Regions from separate parts of the Paenibacillus borealis genome, predicted to be linked through region 2. Evidence: riboswitches for the same ligand, from Rfam matches in the RefSeq annotation. Region 2 holds a riboswitch; each other region holds the start of a gene.
What was found. A riboswitch is a leader RNA that binds a small molecule or an ion and turns the genes downstream of it on or off. The one in region 2 is predicted to bind thiamine pyrophosphate.
Positions count from the first base shown of each region.

Region 1 (5,733 bases), 3.2 Mb from region 2:
CAGAAACTGCGGCAGCAGGAATAAGGCGCCGTATAAACCGAACTGGGCGATCCACTGCACGATAATCCCGGTGGTGAAATCCACAGATTTCAGAATCCGCAGCTCCAGTAGAGGGGTCCTGGAACGAAGCTCGGCAATGACAAAGGCAATCAGAGCAACAGCTCCCAGAGACAGCCCGATTAGAGTTTTGTCAGAGGTCCAGCTCTGCGCCCCCTGACTTACTCCGTAAGTGAGTGAAGCAAAAGCCAGCGGTCCGAGGACCATTCCGAATTTATCCATGCCGGGTACGGAGTTCTTCGCCGCATTCGGCAGCTTCCGCAGCCCGATCAGCACACAGATAATGCCGATAGGAATATTAATCAGGAAGATCCAGCGCCAGGAGTGATACTCCACCAGCCAGCCGGACAGTACAGGACCAATCGCCGGAGCGAACAGCACCGGAATTCCCATAATACCCATGACGACGCCCACTTTATTCTTCGGAGCCAGTCTGTAGACATACGCCATCCCGACCGGTAGCACACAGCCTCCGCCGAGTCCCTGCAATACACGGAAAGCAACCAGCCATTCTGCACGGCTTGGCGTTGCACACAGAATCGAGCCAACCGTAAACACAATAACGGCTGTCAAAAAGACATTCTTAGCCCCGAACCGGTCAGACAGCCAGCCCGACAACGGAATGACGGAAGCCTGCGCGAGCATATATCCGGTTACTACCCACTGCAGCGTGTGCAGATCTGTTTTGAAATCCACGACCAGCCTGGATAAAGCCACATTCATTGCTGTACTGTCCAGGACAACCATAAATACGCCGGCAATAATCGCCAGCAGCGGAACTAGAATGCCGGATAACCGGAAATCGGCATCCTGCTTCAAGGTCTGATCCATACTCCTTCTCCTCCTTAACTGTCCGCTGTCATCTACGTTGACCTGCGGGCAGATATGTCTATATAATTAGTGAACGGACAATTGTCCGTGTTCGCATTTCATAGTCTACGGACAATTGTCCGTTGTGTCAAATGATTTATATGATTTTCTGCAAACTTGATTCGTTACCTGGAGAATAGAGACTTCTTAAATGCATTGTAGGCATAATTTCTGAAAGGGGACATCATGAAAAAAATAGAAACGGAAGTTGAGCCTGTAACATCAGCAGCTCCAAAGAACACAGAGAACAGAGACAATGCTGCAAAGGAACCCGCCGACCCTTATGTGCAGCGGATTCTCGAAGCCGCCCGCCAGCTGTTCACCGAGAGCGGTCTGGAGGCCGTCAGCATGTACGGCATTGCCAAACGGGCAGGCATAGGACAGGGCTCGCTGTATCGCCGCTTCACCGATAAGGGCGAAATCTGCTCCGCGCTGCTGCTGGACAGCACTGAGCAGTTTCTGTCCGGGATGGAGCATCAGCTTGCTGCCAGCGCCGGTGAAACGGCTGCCCTGGCTCATCTGCAGAGCAGCATTGAGCAGGTCGTTGGTTTCGTTGAGCAATATGCGGAGCTCCTGAATATGATCAAATCCGAATTCACCGGCAAGAAGCAGCTTACCCAGTTCGAACATCCTTTTTTCCAGCGGCTCGGAATTGTTATGACTGAACTTCTGCACCGCGCGTCCGCCAACGGAGAGATTATCGGGATTGATCCCCGCTTCGCAGCCACTGCGCTGATCTCTATCCTTAGTCCCGATCTTTACCTGTATGAACAGAAACGGAACGGCTCTACTAAGGAGGAAATCTCCCGGGGAATTGTTGTATTGTTCATAACCGGCCTCTCTAAGCGATGACAAGCAGCTCTTTACAAGCGGGGAAAATATGGTATATTAAGTAGCAATTACGAATTCAATAGCACCTGTTATTTCACTAGGGGAGTCGGCCGACTGAGACGGAGCTTAAGCTCCGGACCCTTGGAACCTGATCTGGATCATACCAGCGGAGGGAAGTGGAGCAGAATGTATCAGCGGTTCCGCGTCTTTGCAAACTGACTGTACCTTCAGGCCCATTCATTTCCTCCGGAAATGGATGGGTCTTTCTTGTTTTCGTATCGTAAATATCTTTCCCCAAGGAGGCTTGCTTCACCAACCAATGATCAACATTACCAATCTGACCTATTCCTTCGCAGCTGCGCCAAAGGCTCCTGTCTTCTCCGGAATCTCGATGAAGGTCCGCCGCGGGGAGTTCATCTCAGTCGTGGGTGCCAGCGGCTGCGGCAAAAGCACGCTGTTCAAGATTATCGCCGGCCTGCTGGAACCCGGCAGCGGCGAGGTTGCACTGCACGGGCTACCCTCATATTCCGCATCACAGCGGCTCGGTCATGTCGGCTATATGCCGCAGCAGGATCTCCTGCTGCCCTGGAGAACCGTGCTGGACAATTGCCTGCTGCCCTGGGAACTGAAGCGGGGCTGCTCCAAAGAGGAAGCTGTTATTCAAATCCGCACCATGCTGCAGCAGTTCGGCCTTGGTGAGACCGGGGCAGCGTATCCGCATGAGCTGTCGGGCGGCATGCGCCAGCGGGTAGCATTACTCCGCACAATTGCCTCCGGGAATGAGCTGCTCTTGCTGGACGAGCCGTTCGGAGCACTGGACGCCATCACCAAACGGGACCTGCACCGCTGGCTGCTGGAATTATGGTCGGGACTGGACAAGACTGTACTATTCATCACCCATGACCTTGAGGAAGCGCTTCTGCTCAGTGACCGCATCTATCTGATGACCGGCGGTGCCGGGGGCGGCATGCAGGAATTCATTACCGGTCTTCCCCGTCCCAGACATCACAGTCTGAACTATGAACCGCAGTTTACGGCCCTGCGGAAGGATTTGGAGCTGAAGCTGTATGACAACCGTCTTCTATAGGGGCTTGCTGCGGGAATACGGACCAGCCACCCTGCTTGTAGTGGTGATCCTGGCGGCCTGGGAAACCGTATCCCGGCTGGGGCTGATCCCCCCGTTCATCCTGCCGGCTCCCACTGCCATCTGGAACGCTCTGATGGAAGACAGGCGTTTACTCTTCGGCGTCCACCTGCCCGCAACACTGCTTGAGGTACTCACAGGCTTCGCTCTGTCCGTCTTCTGCGGAAGCCTGCTGGGAACAGGCATGCATCTGTTCAGGCCGCTGGCCACAGCGCTGTATCCGCTGCTGATCATCAGCCAGACAATTCCGCTGGTTGCGCTCTCTCCCCTGTTTATCATGTGGTTCGGCTACACCCTGTGGAGCAAGGTTGCCGTAGTGTTCCTGACCGCCTTCTTCCCGGTAGTTGTCGGCACCTATGACGGGCTGGGCAAGAATACCGAGCAGTACCGCGAGCTGCTGCTGACGCTTGGCGCGAACCGCTGGCAGATTCTCCGCAAGGCTGCTGTTCCGCTGGCCCTGCCGTCCTTTTTCTCCGGACTGAAGCTGTCGGTTGTGTACTGTGTCATTGGCGCTACCATCGGTGAATGGCTTGGAGGCAGCCGGGGGCTGGGTTACTTCAGCCGGAGAATGGCCGGCAATCTGCAGAGTGCCGAGATGTTTGCCGCTGTTGTGCTGCTGTCCGTACTGGGTATCACACTATTCCTTTGTATTGCCATGCTGGAGAAGTTATTTCTGAAGAAAAGAGGACGCTATTCATGACTCCGATCCGCTATAACCGTTATCTCTACACCCGTAGTGCTCAACCTTATAAATTACTGCCTTATTTATTGCTCCTGTCTGTTCTTTTGGTTCTATCAGGCTGCGGTGCCAATAACGGACCGGCTGGCTCCGGCTCATCATCACCATCTACATCATCCGCTCCGGCGGCAGGCGCCGAAAGTAGTAAAGCCCATAAGCTGACGATTATGCTCGACTGGTACCCGAACGCTGTTCACTCCTTTTTGTATGCGGCACAGAGTAATGGGTATTTCGCTGAAGAAGGGCTTGATGTTGAGATTCAGATGCCTGCCGACAGCAACGACGCACTGAAGCTCGTGGCTGCCGGACAAGTTGACCTGGCCCTAAGCTACCAGCCGCAGGTGCTGATGGCCCGGGGAGAGCAGATTCCGGTCAAATCCGTTGCTGCTCTGGTGCGGCACCCCCTGAACCATCTCATGGTATCCGCGGACAGTGGAATAACCCGCCCGGGCGAGCTCTCCGGCAAGCAGGCCGGTTACTCTTCCATTCCGCTGTACGAAGCCATGCTGCATACCATGGTCAAAAACGACGGTGGTGATCCCGGCTCCCTGAAGCTGATTGACGTTGGGTTCGAACTTATCCCTGCCCTCTCGACGGGACGCGTGGACGGAATTATGGGCGGCTTCATCAACCATGAACAGCTGATATTAGAACAGGAAGGCCATCCTGTACGTTCGTTTAATCCGGTAGACTACGGGGTTCCTGATTATTATGAGCTGGTGCTGGTCGCAAGTGATCAAGGTCTGCAGGAATCCCGGGAATATTTCCAAAAGTTCATGAATGCTGCGCGCAAGGGCCAGCAATTCGCCGCTCAGCAGCCGGAGCAGGCACTGAAGCTTCTGCTGGAGCATCAGGATACGACGGCACCGCTTGATGAAGCCATCGAGAAGCGCAGCCTGGAGATTCTGCTGCCGCTGATGGATGCCGGCGAACAGCCCTTCGGTTATCAGGATACCGCCTCCTGGGAGAATGTCCGCAAATGGCTGAGTGAGAGCGGTCTGCTGGCAGAGGATATCGAAAGTGCGGATGCTTTTATTAATTTATAGAACATGCTTTACATGCTTTCGAAGTGAGTTTTGCGAAGTGATCTCAAGGGTGCTTATGCTATCAAAACTTTCAGGAGGAATAATCATGTCTTTTCTATCCAAGGTACGGCAGGCAAATCCGCTCGTACATAACATTACCAACATTGTAGTGGCTAATTTCACCGCTAATGGACTGCTGGCGCTGGGGGCTTCCCCGTTCATGGCGGATGCGCCCGAAGAAGTGGAGGATGTTGCTGCAATGTCCGGGGCGGTCGTGCTGAACATCGGCACACTGAATGAAGCGGCCATCGCTTCAATGGTGAAGGCCGGACAAGCCGCGAACCGGCATGGCGTCCCGCTTGTACTTGATCCCGTTGGAGCAGGCGCTACACCGTACCGCACCGAGGTTACCGCGAAGCTGCTGGGAGAGCTGCAGCTGACCGCTCTGCGCGGCAATGTGGCCGAGGTTGCCAATGTCGCCGGAGAGAGCTGGGCGAGCAAAGGCGTCGATGCCGGAGCAGGCGAAGGTGATGTGATCACCTTGGCGAACAAGGCAGCGCGGAAGCTGAACTGTGTGGTGATCATCACAGGTAAGGAGGATATCATTAGCAACGGCACCCGCACTTACATCGCCAGCAACGGCCACTCCATTCTGACCAAAGTGACAGGAACCGGCTGTCTGCTCAGTGCCGTAGTTGGCGCATTTCTTGCTGTTAGCAGCGGACACATGCTTGAGGCAGCTGCCGAAGCCCTCTCGTTCTATGGTGTGGCAGCCGAGATTGCAGCTGATGCCGCAGAAGGACAAGGACCCGGCAGCTTCCAGGTGGAGTTCCTGAATCAATTAACCCTGGTGACCCCTGACATCTACAGCAGCCGGTCACGCTTACAGCTGCTTGAACCATAAACCTGACAACCTAAAGGAGAATACCCGATGACCCGTATACGTAAAGCGTTAACGATTGCCGGCTCCGACAGTGGCGGCGGTGCCGGCATTCAGGCTGATCTGAAGACCTTTCAGGAGCTGGGAGTCTATGGAATGTCCGCGCTCACTGCAGTTACGGCACAGA
Region 1 covers NZ_CP009285.1:3,716,364-3,722,096, reverse strand. Annotated here, with positions in the region: gene PBOR_RS15565 (DHA2 family efflux MFS transporter permease subunit) at 1-888, opposite strand, end outside; gene PBOR_RS15560 (TetR/AcrR family transcriptional regulator) at 1,114-1,779, shown strand; TPP riboswitch at 1,848-1,950, shown strand; gene PBOR_RS15555 (ABC transporter ATP-binding protein) at 2,063-2,845, shown strand; gene PBOR_RS15550 (ABC transporter permease) at 2,826-3,602, shown strand; gene PBOR_RS15545 (ABC transporter substrate-binding protein) at 3,599-4,687, shown strand; gene thiM (hydroxyethylthiazole kinase) at 4,743-5,570, shown strand; gene thiD (bifunctional hydroxymethylpyrimidine kinase/phosphomethylpyrimidine kinase) at 5,598-5,733, shown strand, end outside.
Region 1: another riboswitch for thiamine pyrophosphate. It lies ahead of PBOR_RS15555 (ABC transporter ATP-binding protein); the one in region 2 lies ahead of PBOR_RS02115 (ABC transporter substrate-binding protein).

Region 2 (5,733 bases):
GTTACCTTCTTCTGGCTGGCCATGTCGGCAGGCAGACTATTCGCCGGTGTCGTCGCCGAGCGGATCTCCTACCGCATCTATGTGCTCGTCAGCTGCTTCGCCGCTTTGCTGCTGCTGGTTATTTTCCCGTTCGCAGAGCACCGGATTGCCGCATTCGCCGTCATTCTGCTGCTCGGCCTGTTCATGTCCGGCATTTTCTCGATCGCCCTCGTCTTCGCAAGCAAGCTGCTGCCCGGTGCGGAGGAATCCACGCCAAGCATCATGATTGCCGCGGGCGGAATCGGCGGCGCGGTGCTGCCGCTGCTGACCGGCTGGTCCATGGATCATATGCAGATTGCCCAGACATCGGGGCTTCTGGCCGCTTTTGCCGCCGTATTATTCCTGCTTAGTGTGGCCGCCTGGAAAATCGGGTAATATAGCAAGCAAGATCAATATCCTGTGAATAAGGACGGAACCCCTATATGGCTGAGCTGCACTCCGCGAGACCCGAACCCACACTGCATACTGCATTGCTGCAATTCATTTTCCCCTTCTCCATCAAATCCGGGCAGGACAAAGAGCTGATCGGGCGTCTGCAGCAGGACGGGTTCACGCGTTTTTTTCTTGACAACAAAGATCTTGAGCATGCTTATTACGGGGAGGGCTACTGCGTTTCCCATGAGAAAATGGAGCGCAGCTACCTGCCGTTTGCCGCTCATGTCCTCTTTCCGCGTGAGAAGGATGCTGATTCCTTCCGCCGCTTTTCCCGGGTGAACAATCTGCAGTGCCAGCTCGAAATGCCGTTTCAATCTGTTCATTTCCGCGTGCTGTCCACGGATGTGTTCCTCTGCCCGTTTGAGCTTGGTTTCCTGACCGTAAGAGTGGCTATTGAAGAAGAGTCTTTCTCCTTCAGTACTGCGCTGGAATTCGCCGACCGTTTCCGTACACTGGAGGACGTATCCTACCAGGATAAGCAGTCCTTTATCCATTGTCATAAGAAGTCTTTCGGTCAAGTGGAGGATTTCGTGTTCAAGAATCTGGTTCCCGGACTAGAGCCGTTTCTCGATCCTGCGGAGATTGATGGCGCGTATTTCGAGACTCTGCCTTTTTTCGTGGATGAACGGATGCTGGTGCAGGCTTTCTATGGCTTCAACCGCGGGGAAGAACCGGATGAGATCAGTGTCGAGCTGCGCTACCGCGCCTCCCAGCTGGATGGGCTGAATATGGAGGGGAAGCCTTATACCAGTGCCAGCGATCCCGATTATATTGAGCAGTATACCTCTGAACATTGCTATAGCCGCTGGGGGCCGGACACCTATTATATGACCAATGAGCAGACCTTCTGCTGCCTGAGCCGGGCCGAGCCTGAAATCGCCACCCAGTTGATCAACCAGATGTATGGTGAGTATTATTATGGCCTGCTGCTGAGTATTTTTCATAAAATCGTACTGCTGAAGCTGGCCAATCTGCATTCCCGGCTGCGTATCAACCACGATTACGACGAGATCGAGAATCTGATCTTCCTAATCAACAAGTTCTCGGCCAAATTCTACTTTCTGGAGCTGATTTCGCAGTCCCAGGGACGGGAGATTTTCTTCCAGCTGCGCAAAGTATACGGTAATGACGCCCTGTTCGATGAAGTGAAGATGACGCTGAATGATCTGTTCCAGTATCAGGATAAATTCCAGTCCAAACGCAGGGATACGCTACTGATGGTCCTGACTGTATTTACAGTAATAAGCGGGATTTACGGCATGAATCAGGTGATTGAGGATCTGAAGGGCAAGATCGACTGGAGCAAAATGCTGGAATACTCTCCGTTTGAGTATCTGGCGCTGTTCCTCACCTTCTCCGGGATCGCAGTCAGTCTGGGCTTGACGCTGAAGGAGCTGTGGAGCGGAATCCGCAGCCGCCGCAGAAAGCGGTTCTATGATAAGGATTAGGAAGCTGCCGGTGACGGCGGCTTTTTTGTTATTTTCATTACTGCGGAAATCTTCTGAGTGATCTGCCCGACAGCATGCGTAGTAATACATAATAAGATTTAACTGAGGTTAGCACCGATACCTTACTCATGAAAAGATATGCCGGAGGTTTATATGACGCTTAATGATCATGACAGCCTGGCCTGGGCCGGACGGTTCAAAAGTAAAGATAAACAAGCCCTTGCCGATGCCATCGACTTCTACGGACCGGATGTGCACCGGCTGATCAAGCGCATTCTGGCCGGCTGCGGGAGTGCAGAGGATGCCGAGGAATGTGTCAGCGATGTGTTCCTGGCGGCCTGGAACCATATCGGACGCTACGATCCGGCACGCGCTTCATTCCGCACCTGGATATTCCTCCTCGCGAAATATAAGGCGCTGGATCTGAGGCGTAAATTGCAGCCGGAACTCGGCAGGACAGTGGACGAAACAGCGCTTAACATGCAGAGCGGGAGCAACACCGAACAGGAAATATTGCAGCGTGAGGCTGCGGCGGAAATGCTCCGCCATATCGGGCAGCTCAGTGAACCGGACCGCAGCCTGTTTCTGCGCAGATATTATCTGTACGAGAGTCTGGATGAACTGGCGGCGGCCTTCGGGTTCAGTAAGAAAGCTGTGGAGAGCCGTCTGTACCGCTGCCGGACGATGCTGAAACAGGCTCTTCACCGGACTGGCGAAGATGGAAGGGGGGAACTCGGATCATGCTAAAGGATATGAACAGCGGTGAGAAAAGCCTATTCGATCAGCTCGATCTTTTGGAATTCAGCGAGGCTGAGCTTGCACTGGACGGATTGCTGGCGGAGCCTGAGTCCAGCCCCGTACCCCGGTCTGAAGAAGATACTGCTTCACTTGAGCGGATCAAAAACCGTACCCTTGCCCTTATTCACACTGGTCCGGCACCTGAACTGTCTGCCCCTGTCCGCAAGCCGCGGCGGCGGGCGGCAATTGGAGCTGCGGCGGCTGCGATTCTTATGACAGCAGGTTTACTGGCGTTCTCTCCCGTGGTACAGGCAGGCTTGAAGCAGGCTCTCAGCTTCCTGCCCGGCTTCGGCACTGTTCTGGAGAGCAGCCCGGACAGTCCGCTTTATGTTCTGGAGAAGCCTTATACCTCTGCAGTAGGCACAGGAGAGCTGATAGTCGAAGGCGTACTTTTACAAGAAAATGGCGGAAGCATCACGCTGCGGGGGCAACAGATCCCCCAGGTTATTGAGTTCCAGGCAGACATCGGCGGAATCCGCTATACCTTTACACCGATGATGCGTTCTTCCTCTTCTGGAGAATGGTACGGAAATTACAGTACGGCCGCTCCACTGAAGCTGGAGCCAGAAGCTGCTGAGTCGATTATCCTTCATCTCAATGGCACAACAATAGGACCACTGGCACTCCAGGCACCGGAGACGGCCGATGCCTTGCAGCATCTGGGTGCAAGCGATGTGCAGCAGGATGTGCGGATTACGGCTTTTCCGGTACGGCTGGGTGACGGGCTTGTCCGCGTCGAACTGCTCCCCACGCTCCCGGATTCCCTGTCAGTTGTCCAATCCTATCTGCTGCAGCCGCTGGTATCCGGGAATGGCCTGTATGTCGAGAATGCGGCTGGCGAGAAGTTATCCATCGAACCGTCTTCATCCATGCCCTCCCCGTCGGAGTTCCGGTTCCGTGAAACAGATACAACCGGAGCACAGCAATATAAAGTCGTCATTCCCTATATTGAGCTATCCAAACGGGAGACGCTCTCCCGGGAGGTTGTTCTGCCGCTGCCAGACATCGGTGAAAGTGCGCCGCTCAATATCACGGCTGAAATCGCCGGTTTCCCGGTAGTATTCACCCGCATTGAACGCAGCAACGGGACAGCCGTCAGCGTAGATGTGGATGTGAAATTTGATCCGGAGGCGGCAAAGTCACTGACGCATTTCTTCATCCGCTATCCGGGCTCCGCTACCAATGATTCATTCAGCTGGGAGAATACCGGACTTCCTCCGAGTATCGTGAAGACTCTTCATCTGGATGCAGAGCGCGGTGCGGATACGCTGCGATTTAGAATGTCGGAGCCCTTTTTCCTGCTGAAAGGCCCCTGGATTCTGCCGTTAAAGCTCGAAGATTAGAACAGGGAAGCTGGACAACCAGGAAGCTGGCGTCTATAATACACCGTAAGAACATAGCAATACCCGTGAACTTCATAGAACCAGGGGTGCTGGAATTGGCCGGCTGAGATTGTATCCCACAAGATACTGACCCTTATACCTGATCTGGATAATGCCAGCGTAGGAATCTTCATTCAACCCGAGTCCCTTCATGGGCCTGAAGTTGAACTCACCTTGCGCAAGTAACTGGCGTCCCGGTCTCCGGGGCGCTTTTTGGTATGGGTTATTCTGAATTTTGGAAGACTAGGGATTGCTGGAAGGAGAGAGAAGAGAAATGGGAGTCAAAAAAGTATTACCGCTGCTGCTCAGCACTATGCTTGTGATCGTGATGGCCGGTTGCGGCAACGGGAACGGCAACCCGGGCGGCAATGCCGGAGGCAGCACACCTGCCGCCGGGAACAGCACCGCTGCACCTGAAGCAACTGCAGCCGGCACCACCAACGCGCCTAAAGAGCTGACCCCGGTTAAGATTGCGCTGGACTGGACGCCTAACACGAATCACACCGGACTGTATACCGCCAAGGAGCTGGGGTATTACGCAGAGGAAGGTCTTGACGTGGAAATTGTGCAGCCGGGTGCTGCCGGGTCTGACACCATGGTTACTTCCGGTGAAGCACAGTTTGGCATCAGTGCACAGGAGGCACTCACACTGGCCCGCCTGCAGGATGTGCCGCTCGTCTCCATCGCTGCTATCATTCAGCATAATACCTCCGGCTTTGCCGCTCCGAAGGACCGCAACATTAAGACGCCAAAAGACTTCGAAGGCAAAACCTACGGAGGCTGGGGCTCTCCCGCGGAAGAAGCAGCCATGAAAGCCATCATGGACCCGGACGGCGGAGACGTCTCCAAAGTGAAGCTGGTGAATATCGGCGAAGCTGACTTCTTCACTGCGGTGAAACGCGATATCGACTTCGCCTGGATCTTCTACGCCTGGACCGGGATCGAAGCCGAGCTGCGCGGCGAGCCGCTGGATATGCTGTACCTGAAGGATTACGCGCCGCAGCTGGATTACTACACACCAGTGCTGACTACGAGCGAGAAGGAAATCGCCGAGCATCCTGAAGTGGTGAAGGCTTTCCTCAAAGCTACGTCGAAAGGATATCAATACGCGATCGACAACCCGGAAGAAGCGGCCACTGTCCTGTCCGACGCAGTGCCTGATCTGGATCCCGAGCTGGTACTGGCCAGCCAGAAATGGCTAAGCCCGAAATACAAGGACGATGCCGTCCGCTGGGGTGAGCAGAAAACGGAGGTCTGGCAGAATTATGCCGACTGGATGTACGGCCTGAAGCTGCTGGATAAGCCGCTGGATGCCGCAAGTACATTTACGAATGAATTTTTGCCGGAAGGCCAATAGATACAACGCAGAATAGTACTGACAATAACTCACATGAGAGGAATGAATAATAATGGCTAATACACTGCTTAGCATTCAGGTAATTCCCAAAACTCCAAACAATGAGGATTCGATCCCTTACGTGGACACTGCGATTGAGGTGATTCAGAAGTCGGGGGTTAAACATCAGGTGAATCCGCTTGATACTACCATGGAAGGTGAGCTCACCGAGCTGCTTGATATTGTACGCCAGATGCATGAGGCGCTGATTGCCTCCGGCAGCCCGAGCGTGATC
Region 2 covers NZ_CP009285.1:483,460-489,192, reverse strand. Annotated here, with positions in the region: gene PBOR_RS02135 (MFS transporter) at 1-414, shown strand, start outside; gene PBOR_RS02130 (hypothetical protein) at 462-1,922, shown strand; gene PBOR_RS02125 (sigma-70 family RNA polymerase sigma factor) at 2,076-2,669, shown strand; gene PBOR_RS02120 (hypothetical protein) at 2,663-4,063, shown strand; TPP riboswitch at 4,136-4,246, shown strand; gene PBOR_RS02115 (ABC transporter substrate-binding protein) at 4,377-5,459, shown strand; gene PBOR_RS02110 (thiamine-binding protein) at 5,512-5,733, shown strand, end outside.

Region 3 (5,733 bases), 2.2 Mb from region 2:
GGAATGGACAAACCGATTTCACACTCCGGATACTTGTCCTGCAAATACCTGGCGTGCAGTGCAGTCGCAAGCGCTTCCTGACGCCATTCGTACATGCCCAGCAGGGCTCCGATATTTACGGAGCGGAATCCGGCAAGGCAGCCGCGCTCGGGCGCATCCAGACGGTTGCGGTACACCCGCTTTGGGCCTTTCACATGCAGCTGGCGGTAGGTCTCCTGATGATAGACCTCCTGATACAGCGTCAGGCCGTCTACTCCCGCCTGTCTAAGGTCAGCGTATTCTTCCGTAGTGAGCGGATTCACTTCAATGCTGACTGAAGAGAAATAGCTGCGGAGCACCTTCACGCAGTCTTTCACATAACTGGCCGGACTTTCATTCCGGGATTCTCCGGTCAGAATCAGAATGTGGCGCAGCCCTGTGGCTGCGATAGCTTCCGCTTCCCGCCGGACCTCATCCAGCGTCAGTTTTTTGCGCGGAAAATCATAAATGGAGCTAAAGCTGCAGTAAGTACAATGATTGACGCAGAAATCAGCCAGATACATCGGTGTAAACAGCTGCATCACATGACCGAATTGCGTACGCGTCAATCTATGCGCCTTCTGCGCCATCTCCTCCAGGTATGGCTCTGCTGCCGGAGACAGCAGGGCCATCAGCCCGTCCTCGTCCAGTTGCTCCAGGCGAAGCGCCCGCTTCACATCGAGCGCAGTATACTGTTTCCATACCCTCCCGTAAGGCAGCTGTTCCAGCCGGGTCAGCGTATCATAAAAGCTCATGTCCCTCCTCCTTTTCCTTACACAACATCAGTCAGGCGAGAAATCCGGTCAGCGGCGAAGAAGCTGCAGCCGTCTCTTCCACAGGCCCCAGCCCGGCCAGAAAGGCGTTCCGCCCCGCCGACACCGCTTCCCGGAACGCCTCCGCCATCAGAAGCGGGTCCCGGGCGGTGGCAATTGCCGTGTTCAGCAGCACAGCGGATGCGCCCATTTCCATCGCCTCAGCAGCCTCGGAGGGTCTGCCGATACCGGCATCCACGATTATGGGCAGACCCGTTTCTGCTATCAGAATCCGGATCAGCTCCTTGGTCTGCAATCCGCGGTTAGAGCCGATCGGCGCTCCCAGCGGCATAACCGCTGCAGCCCCGGCCGCCTTCAGCCGGAGTGCGGCCGACAGGTCAGGACTCATATAAGGCAGAACAACGAAACCCTCTGCGGCTAAGATTTCAGTAGCTCTGATCGTCTCGGTATTATCAGGCAGCAAATATTTCTGATCATTGATAACCTCGATCTTCACCCAATTGCCCAGTCCCGCCGACTTCGCCAGCCTGGCAATACGTACCGCTTCTTCTGCGGTGCGTGCACCGGAGGTATTGGGCAGCAGAGTCATATGGGAAGGAATATGAGTGACAATATTGTCCTTGCTCTCCGGATCTACCCGGCGCAGGGCAACCGTAATGACCTGTGAACCCGAGCGCGCAATCACCTCGGGAATAAGGGTATTGCGGCTGTATTTGCCGGTCCCGATGAACAGTCTGCTCGTTAAAGTAACTCCTCCGATAACCAAAGGATCTTGCATCATATCGCCTCCTGTGATAAGTCGTTGCCTTTATCTAAATTGCGTGTATCAGCACTCTTGCATCTGCCGCACGCACAGTTACCTAGCCTCCGCCAACAAAATGAACCAGCTCCACGCGGTCGCCTTCATTCAGCAATGTATCTCCATAAACGTCTCTGCCGGTAATCTCACCATTCAGCTCCACAATAACCAGCTTTCCTGTCCACTCAGGCCGGGCCAGAAGATCAGCCAGCGTCCGGCAGCTCTCATCATACATTCCTGTCCGTCCGTTAACGGTCAAATTCATGCCTGTTCACCTCCTTTGCCCGTTATTGGGTTTTCTTTCAGGACATCGCAGACGCTGCAGCCTGAACGGATGCTCTGTAGGCCTCAGCGGCAGCAGCAGGGTCGGGCGCACCGCATATCCCGGACATTACAGCAATTCCGGCAGCGCCCTTCGACAGAACGGCTCCGGCATTCCCCGGTGTGATGCCTCCAATAGCAATCAGCGGGATGCTGCTGGAGCGGACGGCGGCTGCCAGCTGCTCCAGGCCCCGTTCCCGCTGTCCGGGCTTGCAGGCAGTAGGGAATACATGTCCATACAGACAGAAATCCGCTCCCTGCCGCCCGGCCTGTGCCGCTTCCTCCGGGGAGTGCACCGATCTGCCCAGCCGCAGACCCGGTGCAATACCGCGTGCTCCGGCAGGCGGCAGGCTGTGCCAAGCCAATTGGACGCCGGCCGCCCCGGCCGCCAAAGCCACATCTATCCGGTCATTAATGACCAGCTTAGAGGGCGGAATCCCTGCTTGAAGCAACTGCTCAGCGGCAGCCAGAAGTTCCCGTGCGGACATGGCTTTTTCCCGGAGATGGATATAATCCACCATGTCATGTACAGCAGCAGCCAGTCCGGCAAGCTGCTCCGGATTTAGCCTCCCATCCGAGATTAAATGGATTTCTTTCAGCACCTTCACCTCCCTCTATACGGCAACCGGAAAATACAAAAAGACCGCCCCCTGTTCAGGAAGCAGTCTGGAATATAAGCAGGAATACCGGGTAAACCGTTACCCCCGCTGCATTATTCATTCTCCACTTCCCTACGCTGGTATAAACCAGATCAGGTTCAAAGGGTCCGAACTGTTATGTCCGTCTCAGCCTTGCGGCACCCCTAGTGATCGTTCGTATTCTATTGTTCTTGCAGTTTGTATATTAGCATATTATTCCTTTAAGAGCTATTCTTTAATAGATTCACTCATTTGCTCCAACCGCATTTAAGCGGCAAAAAAGCCAGCCTCCCGGCCGGCTTTTCCCCTGTTGGACGTTTGAATGCTGTTGCCTGTAATATTCCAGCTTACATACATTTTCTTATGTCAGCCGTTAACGATCTCGCCGCCATTGACATGCATGACCTGACCGCTCACATAGGAGGAATCGTCTGAAGCCAGATACACATAAGCCGGTGCCAGCTCTTCGGGCTGTCCCGGACGCTTCATCGGCTGGGTGCCGCCGAATTCACTGACCTTCTTCGCGTCAAAAGTAGACGGAATCAGCGGCGTCCAAATCGGGCCAGGTGCTACCGCATTCACGCGGATGCCTTTGTCCGCCAGATTCATCGACAGGGAGCGGGTGAAGCTGAGAATTGCCCCTTTGGTGGACGAATAATCCAGCAGCTGCGGGCTGCCACGGTACGCCGTGATGGACGTGGTGTTGATGATTGTGGAGCCTTTTTTCAGATGGGGCATCGCTGCCTTGGTCAGATAGAACATGGAGAAAATATTCGTCCGGAACGTCCGCTCTAGCTGCTCGGCGGTAATGTCCTCAATCTTATCCTGCGGATGCTGCTCTGCCGCATTGTTGATCAGGATGTCCAGCTTGCCGAGTCCCTCAACGGTTTTATTAATCAGATCCTGACAGAAGGCCTCGACCCCGATATCACCGGAGATCAGAATACACTTCCGCCCCTCCTGCTCCACCTGGCGTTTGGTCTCTTCCGCATCTTCGTGCTCATTCAGATAGGAGATGACTACATCTGCGCCTTCTTTGGCAAAATGAACGGCAACCGCACGCCCGATTCCGCTGTCGCCCCCGGTAATAAGCGCGGCTTTGCCCAGCAGCTTACCTGCTGCTTTGTAAGCCGAGGTTTCAAACTCCGGAAGCGGGTTCATCTCGCTCTCAATTCCGGGCTGCTGGTCCTGTACCTGCGGAGGCAGGGTTTTGACGGGTTGTTTGCTGGTGTCTGGCATAATCCATTCTCCTTTCGCTGTACCGCTATACTGTTAAACTGATCATGTTAGGATGGCTTAAGGTCTGGTGTTTATGCATCATCATGCTTGTCCTTCAAAATGGCTTTACGTTATGTTACTTACCACACCAGGGAGCCGGCCAAACAGAAAATGTTCAGTCCGCACGTTATCCGGTGTATTCTTGAGTCTGTAGAAGGAGCGTTTCCCTCATGTCCAAAAAATCAAAAACCATCATTGTTGCCGTCAAAGGTGTAATCCTGTATCAGGGCAGAATCTTGCTTATCAAGCGGGCAGCCGCTGATTCGGCAGGTGCCGGAAGCTGGGAGTGTGCCGGAGGCAAAATCGAATTCGGTGAAAGCCTGGAGGCCGCACTGGAAAGGGAAATTCTCGAGGAAACCGGACTTGCAGTAACGACAAAACGTATTCTTTACGCGGTAACCCTGCTCACGGACCCTGCGAGACAGGTAGTGATTATCACTTATCTATGCGGGGCGCTCCGGGATGAAGTCCAGCTCTCGGAAGAGCATACCGATTACCGCTGGTGCACCGTGAGCGACATGAACGCACTGCTGCCGCCGCAGATTATCGCTGATTTTACAGAACACGGCATTTTTGAACTCGAAGGGTTATTACAGTAAGTAATGAACGATTATTAAAAGAGTATTATATATATCCGGATATTTTTATATCTTATACTTTCTCTTGGAAGACAATTATCTTCACTGGAGGGTCACTTCTGCCATGGGAAATGAAAATGCAATTATACGATTGACTAACGCGACGTTAATCGATGGAACCGGGCGTCAGCCGCTGTACCACGCAAGCATTGAAATTGTTAATGGCCGGTTCGGCACTATAGCCGGACATGGAATTACGCGGACAGATCATGTCTCCATTACGGAGATAGACCTTAAGGGTCTTGTGGTCCTGCCGGGATTTATCCATACGCATGCGCATACCAGCTTCAAATTTATGCAGAACGAGCCGCTTCACGGGTACCATACGGAATATTTAACCGCATGCCTCGCGGAAGGAATCACCACGGTCCGCGACGAGGGGATGACAACTTCAGCCACGATTGATGACGTGATAATACATACGAAAGGGCTGGATAGCGGAGCCTTTCCCAGAATGATCACGACCGGCAAATTTTTCACGGCTCCCGGAGGGTATGGCGGGCAGGACCCTATCGGAGTCGGAAGTGTGGATGAAGCCAGATTAAAGGTCCGAGAGGTATTAGAGCAAGGGATTCATTGTATCAAAATAGCGCTGGAAGACGGTTACGATCCCGGTACAATCGGACTGCCACAGCTAAACCAGGTGCTTCTGGAGAGTATCTGCCGGGAAGCCCGGAGCATGGGTGCTTATGTGTCAGCTCATGTAACGAGTGCGCACAACCTTCAGATTCTGGTCAATGCGGGGATTAATGACGCTGCGCATATGATCTACGACCGGCTGGACGATGACCTGATCCGGCAAATGGTGGACTCAAACGTCCGCATAGTCCCCACTCTCACTGTATTGAAGATGTTCCAGGACAAATTCGGTGCGCCACTGTTAGAACAAGGGCTGGATAATGTGCGGAGATTCGTTCAGGCAGGCGGTGAGATTGGCCTCGGGGATGATTTCATCGAAGAAATAAGCCCTTGGTACAGGCTTGGTATGCCCTGGGAGGAAATCCGTTTGTTAGGCGAAGCCGGTCTCACCCCGATGCAGATTATCACAGCCGCCACTTCAACCGGCGCAAAGATATGCAATCTGGCTCATGAAACCGGAACGGTTGAAACAGGCAAGAAAGCGGATCTGTTCGTCATTAAGGGCGATCCGCTTACGGATATGGCCAATCTCCGGAACGTGAAATTTGTGATGAAGGACGGCAGGATCGTATCGGGACAGTGAATACCGGAAAATTATCCAAAGCACCGCTAAATGGCCTGGAGTAATG
Region 3 covers NZ_CP009285.1:2,699,027-2,704,759, reverse strand. Annotated here, with positions in the region: gene thiH (2-iminoacetate synthase ThiH) at 1-773, opposite strand, end outside; gene PBOR_RS11225 (thiazole synthase) at 805-1,569, opposite strand; gene thiS (sulfur carrier protein ThiS) at 1,652-1,855, opposite strand; gene PBOR_RS11215 (thiamine phosphate synthase) at 1,893-2,513, opposite strand; TPP riboswitch at 2,623-2,725, opposite strand; gene PBOR_RS11210 (SDR family oxidoreductase) at 2,916-3,788, opposite strand; gene PBOR_RS11205 (NUDIX hydrolase) at 3,998-4,426, shown strand; gene PBOR_RS11200 (amidohydrolase family protein) at 4,530-5,687, shown strand.
Region 3: another riboswitch for thiamine pyrophosphate. It lies ahead of PBOR_RS11215 (thiamine phosphate synthase); the one in region 2 lies ahead of PBOR_RS02115 (ABC transporter substrate-binding protein).